3 regions of the Pantoea sp. At-9b genome follow, and region 2 is predicted to be linked to each of the others. Evidence: predicted binding sites of a transcription regulator. Region 2 holds the regulator's gene; each other region holds the start of a gene.
What was found. The regulator PurR, encoded in region 2, represses purine synthesis genes. The targets are predictions, from matches to a motif close to CANGCAAACGTTTGCNTG.

Region 1: a site for PurR is predicted at 1,289-1,306, ahead of glyA (serine hydroxymethyltransferase). Genes of this name have one in related genera too.
Region 3: a site for PurR is predicted at 2,084-2,101, ahead of purL (phosphoribosylformylglycinamidine synthase). Genes of this name have one in related genera too.

Annotation. Positions count from the first base shown of each region.
Region 1 is NC_014837.1:3,241,149-3,244,434, reverse strand. Features, by position in the region: gene hmpA (NO-inducible flavohemoprotein) at 1-1,082, opposite strand, end outside; gene glyA (serine hydroxymethyltransferase) at 1,420-2,673, shown strand; gene PAT9B_RS14890 (ABC transporter ATP-binding protein) at 2,725-3,286, opposite strand, start outside.
Region 2 is NC_014837.1:1,863,980-1,867,265, reverse strand. Features, by position in the region: gene PAT9B_RS08550 (C40 family peptidase) at 228-1,016, shown strand; gene PAT9B_RS30570 (YnhF family membrane protein) at 1,073-1,162, opposite strand; gene purR (HTH-type transcriptional repressor PurR) at 1,448-2,473, shown strand; gene punR (DNA-binding transcriptional activator PunR) at 2,470-3,286, opposite strand, start outside.
Region 3 is NC_014837.1:3,250,954-3,254,239, forward strand. Features, by position in the region: gene purL (phosphoribosylformylglycinamidine synthase) at 1-1,995, opposite strand, end outside; gene mltF (membrane-bound lytic murein transglycosylase MltF) at 2,265-3,286, shown strand, end outside.

The DNA of each region.
Region 1 (3,286 bases), 1.4 Mb from region 2:
CCGCACAGCCAGAACTGACGCTCAGCCTCGCCCAACGCGGCGGAAGCGCTGCCTAAATCCATCAACCCCTGCGCATCGTAGTGCCCTGCATCTGCGGCCGTGGGTTGGCGATACCAGACATGGCGGGTGAAATTCGGCAGGCGGCGACCCAGTGCGGTCACTTCTTCAGCAAACGCATGTTGTGTGCCATCTTCCGCCGCATGCAGCCAGTTAACCGCCGCCGGATGGGCCTGTGCGGCCAGCGAGGCTAACATCGCCAGCATCGGCGTCTGGCCGACCCCCGCCGAAATCAGCGTAACCGGTGTCGTTGGTGTTACTTGCAGGAAGAAGTCCCCAGCCGGTGCTGCGCACTGCACCACATCCCCCACTTTTGCCTGATCATGCAACCAACCGGAGACGCTGCCGCGGTCTTCACGTTTTACGGCTATGCGGTAGCACTGACCATTCGGCTGGTGCGTCAGCGAGTATTGACGATGTTGCAGATGCCCCGCGCTGTCCGGGCGCAGGCTGATCGCCAAATACTGGCCTGGCAGGAAATCTGCCACGGCCTCGCCATCAACGGGGGCCAGCTCGAAACTTTTGATCACGCTGCTTTGCTGGTGAATGGCACGGATGCGGAAATCGCGCGCGCCGCGCCACCCGCCAACCTTCGTCGCTGAAGCGCGATAAAGGGTTTCCTCGCGCTGGATAAACACCTCGGCCAACACCCCATAGGCTTTACCCCAGGCTTGTAATACTTCTTCGCCCGGGTCCAGCAACGCCTGCATGGTCGCCAGCAGATTTTCACCAACGATAGCGTACTGCTCCGGCTGAATATTCAGGCTGACATGTTTCTGGGCGATTTTTTCTACCGCTGGCAGTAGCACAGCAAGGTTCTCCAGATTGGCACCGTAAGCGCAGATCGCGTTGAACAACGCTTCACGCTGATTACCGCTGCGCTGGTTGTTCATGTTGAACACGTCTTTGAGTTCCGGGTGTTGCGTCAGCATACGCTGATAGAAATGCCCCGTGAGTTGCGGGCCAAGTTGAGCGATGGCGGGCAGGGTCGATTTAACCGTGGCGATGGTTTGCGCGTCGAGCATGGTGAATCCTCATAGCGATTTAAAAGATGTATTTTAAATGCATCTTATAATCGCGACGCAGCGGTTGTAAATCCCCCCGATCGTTGCGGGATCATTCACCTGCACTGGAATCTGTCTCGCAAACCTGAAATTTTTTCCGCTTCATGCTGAGGAAATATCCTGATTATCCGGCTTGCAAAAATGCGTAAAAAACCCGTTCCAGCGCCGTGCCAATCGTTTGCGTAAAAAGAAAGGATTGCGGCTACCGTCACCTGCCAAAACGGTTTACACTGTGGGCCTTCGCCCCTTCGCGGGGCTTAAACTGCCGTTAAAAAGTTAGCTGAGTCAGGAGATGCGGATGTTAAAGCGTGATATGAACATTGCCGATTATGATGCCGAGTTGTGGCAGGCGATGGAGCAAGAGAAAGTGCGTCAGGAAGAGCACATTGAACTGATTGCTTCTGAAAACTACACCAGCCCACGCGTTATGCAGGCGCAAGGTTCACAGCTCACCAATAAATACGCGGAAGGGTATCCGGGCAAGCGCTACTACGGCGGATGTGAATACGTTGATATCGTTGAGCAACTGGCGATCGACCGCGCGAAAGCGCTGTTTGGTGCAGATTACGCCAACGTGCAACCGCACTCTGGTTCTCAGGCTAACTTTGCGGTGTACACCGCGCTGCTGCAACCAGGCGATACCATTCTGGGTATGAACCTGGCGCACGGTGGTCACCTGACTCACGGTTCACCGGTTAACCTGTCCGGTAAACTGTATAACGTCGTGCCATACGGCATCGATGAAACCGGTAAAATTGACTACAACGAACTGGCTGAACTGGCGAAAACCCACAAGCCGAAAATGATCGTTGGTGGCTTCTCTGCCTACTCAGGCGTGGTTGACTGGGCAAAAATGCGTGAAATCGCTGACAGCGTTGACGCCTGGCTGTTCGTTGACATGGCACACGTTGCCGGTCTGATCGCCGCTGACGTCTACCCGAACCCGGTTCCGCATGCGCACATCGTGACCTCTACCACCCATAAAACCCTGGCGGGTCCGCGTGGCGGCCTGATCCTGGCGAAAAACGGTGACGAAGAGCTGTACAAAAAACTGAACTCCGCGGTATTCCCGGGTGGTCAGGGTGGCCCGCTGATGCACGTTATCGCCGGTAAAGCGGTCGCGTTCAAAGAAGCGATGGAGCCTGAGTTCAAAACTTACCAGCAACAAGTGGCTAAAAACGCCAAAGCGATGGTAGAAGTGCTGCTGGAACGCGGTTACAACATCGTTTCAGGTGGCACCTATAACCACCTGTTCCTGATTGACCTGGTGAGCAAGAACCTGACCGGTAAAGAAGCGGATGCCGCGCTTGGCCGTGCCAACATCACCGTCAACAAAAACAGCGTGCCGAACGATCCGAAAAGCCCGTTCGTGACCTCTGGTATCCGCATCGGTACCCCGGCGGTAACCCGTCGTGGCTTTAAAGAAGCGGAAGTCCGTGAACTGGCTGGCTGGATCGCTGATGTGTTGGACAACATCAACGACGAAGCAACCATCGAACGTACCAAACAGAAAGTGTTGGATATCTGTGCACGTCTGCCGGTTTATGCCTGATAAGGCCTGAGTTCGCAGCGTAAAAAAGGATGGCGTAAAGCCATCCTTTTTTTATGCCCCGGATTCAACCGGCACCAGATGGCAGGCCACACGTTGCCCCTCGGCTTTCAACGCCAGTACCGGCCGTTCTGCACGGCAGCGATCGGTGACATACGGGCAGCGGGTGTGAAAGCGGCAGCCCGTCGGGGGAGACAGCGGGCTGGGCAGTTCCCCCGTCAGGCTGACATTTTTCCCGCGATCGCGCGGATTCATACTTGGTGCGGCGCGCAGCAGGGCCTGGGTATAAGGATGCAATGGCGAAGTAAACAACCTTTCTGTCTCGGCAATTTCGACCACTTCACCCAGGTACATCACCGCCACACGGTGCGAAATATGCCTGACCAGTCGCAGATCATGGGCGACGAACAGCACGGTCAGGTTGAGTTTCTGCTGCAAATCCAGCAGCAGGTTAACGACCTGCGCCTGCACCGAGACATCCAGCGCTGACACCAACTCATCGGCAATCAGCACCGTTGGCTCTACCGCCAGGGCGCGGCTGATGCCAATACGTTGACGTTGGCCGCCAGAAAACTCATGCGGCAACTTATCGATAGCGTCGAGCGGGAGACGTACC
Region 2 (3,286 bases):
CATGAATAAGCATGAACCGATTAATAATTAGCAATATTTCTGCTGGGTTAACCAGCTGAAATCGCTCATTTTTGCCCCATATCAACTCTGCTAACAGATTAATGGAAAAATGCCTTACCTTTTGGAAAAAAACTGGATTAGAATCATCTCGGCGCTGATCATTGATCAGATTTTTCTAACATAGCCGCAGGCTGTTTTCTTCAGACTGCTTAACCTGTAACCGGACTATGCGTTTACTCATTACGCTTTTTATGCTGGCTTTCGCCCAACTGTTTTTTAATGTGGCTTCTGCGTCACCGCATGCGCCCATCAATGCCAGTTTGCATAACGCAGAGAAGAAAAGTGCGCGTGAAGATGAGCGTCGCAAACGACGTCCGGTAAAAACCAGCACGAAGAAATCCCGTCTTGCCACCAGTGTTCAGAAGCTAAAACTGAAAAAACAGCCGAAAACGGAAACGGCGCTGCACAAAACCACCCGCAGCAAAAAATCTCTGCTGAAGTCACCGTCTAAAAAATATGGCCACCAGCGCACCGCCAAAAGAGCGGAGAAGCAGGATGATGGCGGCGATCTGACCACCATCAAGATGAGCAACTCCCACCGTCAGCGCTATCAGAAAGCCCGTGAAACCGCCATGAACAAACTGATGGGGCAGATTGGCAAGCCTTATCAATGGGGTGGCACCTCACCGCATACCGGTTTCGATTGCAGTGGCCTGGTGTGGTACGCCTACAAGGATCTGGTCAAATACAAATTCCCCCGCACCGCCAACGAAATGTACCATCTGCGCGATGCGGCACCGATTAAGCGCGATATGCTGGAGAAAGGCGATTTGGTGTTCTTCCGCATCAATCATCGCGGCACCGCTGATCATGTGGGTGTTTATCTCGGCAATGGCAAATTTATCCAGTCACCGCGTACCGGTAAAGACATTCAGATCAGTGCGTTGGGTGAGGACTACTGGTTGAAACATTATGTTGGCGCTCGCCGGATGATGACGCCCAAAACCATCCGCTAACCCGCCGCCCGCGAGCAGAAAAAGCCGGACTGATTTTTCAGATCCGGCTTTTTTTATTAATGAAGGATCGCGGTGAAGCTGAACACGATAATCATTAACAGCGCGCCCACAGTGGTAAACAGCGCCAGTTTCAGGTCGGTACTCATCACAACTCCTTAGTCACATTAATTGAAGGGTTATCGTAATTTTGTCACAGCCCCCGGCAAAAATCTCGTCTTATCCGCGCCAGCTTGCTAGAATCGCCGCCTTTCGTTGCGCAACAGATTTTGCGCACGCTGTGTTTGCGGCAAGTTAAAGTGTTATTGACTGAGTGTTAAGGTCTTTTTCTTCGCCATTTGCCCCGAAAATCGGGGCGTAAAACCATTAGCAGACGCAAACGTTTAACAATATACTTATCAGTTAGTTGCGATAAGCCCGGGAGTACCATTTTCATGGCAACAATTAAAGATGTGGCGAAACGCGCCGGTGTCTCCACCACCACGGTTTCGCATGTCATCAACAAGACGCGTTTTGTCGCGGAAGAGACGCGTAACGCCGTATGGGAAGCGATCAAAGAGCTGCATTACTCGCCCAGCGCCGTGGCGCGCAGCCTGAAAGTCAACCACACCAAAACGCTGGGACTGCTGGCGACCTCCAGCGAAGCCCCCTATTTCGCCGAGATTATCGAAGCAGTGGAGAACCATTGTTTCGACCGTGGCTACACGCTGATCCTTGGCAACGCGCATAACGATCTGCAAAAACAGCGCGCTTATCTGTCGATGATGGCGCAGAAACGCGTCGATGGCCTGCTGGTCATGTGTTCTGAGTACCCTGATGACCTGCTGACCATGCTGGAAGAGAACCGCAACATCCCGATGGTGGTGATGGACTGGGGCGCATCGCGCGGCGACTTCACTGATACGGTGCAGGATAATGCCTTCCAGGGCGGCTATCTTGCGGGTCGTTATCTGATCGAACGTGGTCATCGCGACATTGGTGCCATCCCCGGGCAAATGGAACGTAACACCGGCGGTGGCCGCCATGCGGGTTTCATGCAAGCGCTGAATGAAGCGGGTATCAACGTTCGGCCGGATTGGATCGTGCAGGGCGACTTCGAACCGGAGTCCGGTTATCAGGCGATGCAGCAGATCCTCAATCAGAAGCAACGTCCGACTGCCGTGTTCTGCGGCGGCGATATCATGGCGATGGGCGCGATTTGCGCTGCGGATGAGATGGGTCTGCGCGTGCCGCAGGATATTTCCGTGATCGGCTATGACAATGTGCGCAACGCGCGTTATTTCACTCCGGCGCTGACGACCGTGCACCAGCCTAAAGCTCAACTGGGTGAAAAAGCCCTGGAGATGTTGCTGGATCGCATCACCAGTAAGCGTGAAGAACCCCAGACCATTGAGGTTCAGCCCACGCTGATTGAACGCCGTTCCGTCGCTGACGGCCCGTTCCGCGATTATCGTCGCTAAGCCTCCGTTTCGCTCAGCCATTCCTGGTTGAGCGTTTCGGCATCACCGAGATAGCTCAGCAACCAGCCTAATGCCGGTGAGTTGCGTTGTTCCGACCAACTGACACAACACGGGCTATCCGGGAATGGCGTGGGTAACGCTAATTCGGTCAGTGCACCGCTATCCAGCAACGGTCGGGCTAAATGGCCCGGCACCATGCCGACGCAGAGTCCGGCAAGCAGGCAGTCAAGGCCGGTTTCCCATTCCGGCACCACCAGCCGACGCTGATTATCCAGCGTCCATGTCATACGTCGCGGCAACGCCCGCGAGGTGTCTTCCAACACCAGCGAAGGCCAGGCGCGCAGCGTTTCGTCGTCCAGCCGTGCGCTTTGCGCCAGCGGATGTTCGGGGCTAACCACACAGCGCCAGTTCAAGGCCCCCATATCCTGAAACGAGAAACGTCCACCGACCGGGATCGCTTGGGTCGCACCAATTGCCACATCAACCCGCCCGTCCGCCAGCGCATCCCAGACGCCATTGAACACCTCATAGCTGATAATCAGCTCCATGTCGGGAAAGTGACGGTAGAAATCCCTGACCAGTTGCCGGGTACGCTGCGGCTTCACAATACAATCTACCGCGATACTGAGCTGCCCACGCCAGCCGTTCGCCAGTTGCTGACACTGTCGCCGCGTCGCCAGCATTTTTTTGATAACACTGCGCCCCTCACGGACAAAATGCTCCCCTGCCGCCGTCAATACCACTTCCCGATGCTGACGTTCAAACAGCGGCACGGCCAGCCAGGTTTCGAGCTGACGTACCGTATAGCTGATG
Region 3 (3,286 bases), 1.4 Mb from region 2:
CGCCACCATACCGGTCACGGTACGGTCGCCAATGGTCACCAGGAAGGTTTTTTCTGCCACGGTCGGCAGGTGCAGCACCCGGTTTACCGCATCGGCAATGGTGATGCCGTCGCGCTGCAACGCTTCACCTTGCGCCTGTTGACGTACCACGTCACGCGTCATCTTCGGCGTTTTGCCCAGCAGTACGTCCAGCGGCATGTCGATCGGTTTATTGTCAAAATGGCTGTCGGCAAGGCTCAGATGCTGCTCTTCTGTGGCTTCACCAATGACCGCATAAGGGGCGCGCTCGCGTTTGCACAACTCGTCAAACAGCGGCAGTTTGTCCGGCGCAACCGCCAGTACATAACGTTCCTGCGATTCGTTACACCACACTTCCAGCGGGCTCATGCCCGGCTCGTCGCTCAGCACATCACGCAGATTGAAGCGACCACCACGGCCACCGTCGCTCACCAGTTCCGGCATGGCGTTAGACAGTCCGCCCGCACCGACGTCGTGGATAAACAGAATCGGGTTAGCTTCACCCAACTGCCAGCAACGGTCGATCACTTCCTGACAACGGCGTTCCATTTCCGGGTTATCACGCTGAACGGAAGCGAAGTCGAGGTCAGCATCAGACTGACCGGAAGCCATGGACGATGCCGCGCCACCACCCAGACCGATATTCATCGCCGGGCCACCCAGCACGATCAGCTTGGCACCTACAACGATCTCACCTTTCTGTACGTGGTCGGCACGGATGTTACCAATGCCGCCCGCCAGCATGATCGGCTTGTGGTAACCACGCAGCTCTTCACCGTTGTGGCTGTTAACGCGCTCTTCATAAGTACGGAAGTAGCCGTTCAGGGCCGGACGACCAAATTCGTTGTTAAAGGCTGCGCCGCCCAACGGGCCTTCGGTCATGATATCCAGCGCGGTGACGATACGATCGGGTTTACCGAAATCTTCTTCCCAGGGCTGTTCAAAGCCGGGAATACGCAGGTTGGACACCGAGAAGCCCACCAGACCCGCTTTGGGTTTAGCACCACGTCCGGTTGCCCCTTCGTCACGAATTTCGCCACCGGAACCGGTCGCAGCACCCGGCCACGGTGAAATCGCCGTCGGGTGGTTGTGGGTTTCCACCTTCATCAGGATATGGGCTTGTTCCTGATGGAAGTCGTATTCGCCTTTTTCCGCATCCGCGTAGTAGCGGCCAACTTCAGACCCTTCCATCACCGCCGCGTTGTCTTTATAGGCAGACAACACGTGATCCGGCGTTTGTTCGAAGGTGTTTTTGATCATTTTAAACAGCGATTTCGGCTGTTTTTCGCCGTCGATAATCCAGTCGGCGTTGAAAATTTTGTGACGGCAATGCTCAGAGTTCGCCTGCGCGAACATATAGAGTTCAATGTCGTTCGGGTTGCGGCCCAGTTTGGTGAAGGCATCCAGCAGGTAGTCGATTTCGTCATCGGCCAGTGCCAGCCCCAGCGTGCGGTTGGCCTGATCCAGTGCCTGACGGCCGCCAGTGAGGACATCAACGCTTTTCAGCGGTTGCGGCTCATGATGAGCAAACAGCTGCTGCGCGTCGTTGAGGTCGGCAAACACGGTTTCCATCATGCGGTCATGCAGCAGGCTGGCGAGGGTTTGCCACTGCGCATCGTTCAGTTCAGGTGCCTGTACATAGAACGCCATACCGCGCTCCAGACGACGTACCTGCGGCAGATCACAATTGTGGGCGATGTCGGTCGCTTTGGAAGACCAGGGAGAAATAGTGCCAGGACGCGGCGTCACCAGCAACAGACGCCCTTGTGGCGCATGCTCGGCGAGAGACGGACCGTATTTCAGCAGACGTTGCAGGCGGGCTTTTTCATCCGCACTCAGCGGCGCGCTGACATCGGCAAAATGGACGTACTCGGCGTAAATATCACTCACCGGCAGATGAGCGTCCTGAAAGCGGGTCAGCAGTTTGTTTACACGAAATGCCGACAGGGCGGGCGAACCACGCAGAATTTCCATCATTAAAGATCTCTCGTCTTCGAAGCGCCGGGCGACGCTTCATTGGGCGCAACAGGGAAAACGGGGCGTATTATAGAGAAACAGCACCGGTTACGAAACCGTTTGCGCAGAATTTATGAGTCTTAGTATTTGCCTGAAAATTGCGCAAATCTTGCTATATAAGTTGCTCCAGCTCGCTTTGTTGCGCAAAATGCCCTTCGCTCTGGGAGTGCCAAGAAGATCAATACTGCCTAATAAAGACAGAGGCCTGAGAGCCAGCGAGAGACAACTATTTGAAACGCCTGAAATTAAACTATCTGTTCATCGGTCTGATCACCGTGCTACTTGCGCTGGCACTGTGGCCGTCGATCCCCTGGTACGGGGGTGGCAAAGACGCGATATCGCAGATCAAATCACGGGGAGTACTGCGCATCAGTACCGTTAACTCCCCGCTGACTTACTACACCGTCAATAATGCACCAGCGGGTATGGACTACGAGCTGGCGAAGCGCTTCGCCGATTATCTGGGTGTCAAACTTGAGGTGACGGTGCGTCCGAACCTCGGCGACCTGTTTGACGATCTTGATGATGGTAAAGCGGATTTGCTGGCGGCAGGCCTGATCTACAACAACGATCGCATCGCCCGTTATCAGACCGGACCGAGTTACTACTCGGTGTCACAGCAGTTGGTGTACCGTATTGATAAGCCGCGGCCAAAGAACCTCGGTGACCTGAAGGGTCGGCTGGTCGTGCAGTCCGGATCGGCGTACCTGTCAACTTTACGTTCCGCCAAAGCCGATCACTATCCCGATCTCGACTGGTCCATTGCCGCCGATCAGGGACAAAAAGCGCTGCTGGAAGCCGTGGCGGATGGCAAGCTGGATTACACCGTAGGGGATTCGGTCACCATCGGCCTGCTGCAACGCATCCATCCACAGCTGGCGGTCGCCTTTGATATCACCGACGAAGAACCGGTGACCTGGTATCTGCCACACAATGAACAGGATGACAGCCTGAACGCGGCGATGCTCGACTTCTATAGTCAGATGGGCGAAGAAGGCACGATGGCGCGACTGGAGGAGAAGTACCTCGGCCATGTTGGCACCTTTGATTATGTCGATACCCGCACTTTCTTGCGCGCGATAGACAACACCTTGCCGGACATTAAGCCGTTATTTGAAAAATATGCGTCCAGCATCGACTGGCGATTGCTGGCAGCCATCTCCTATCAGGAATCACACTGGAATCCACAGGCAACATCCCCCACCGGGGTACGCGGTATGATGATGCTGACGCGTAACACTGCCGACAGTCT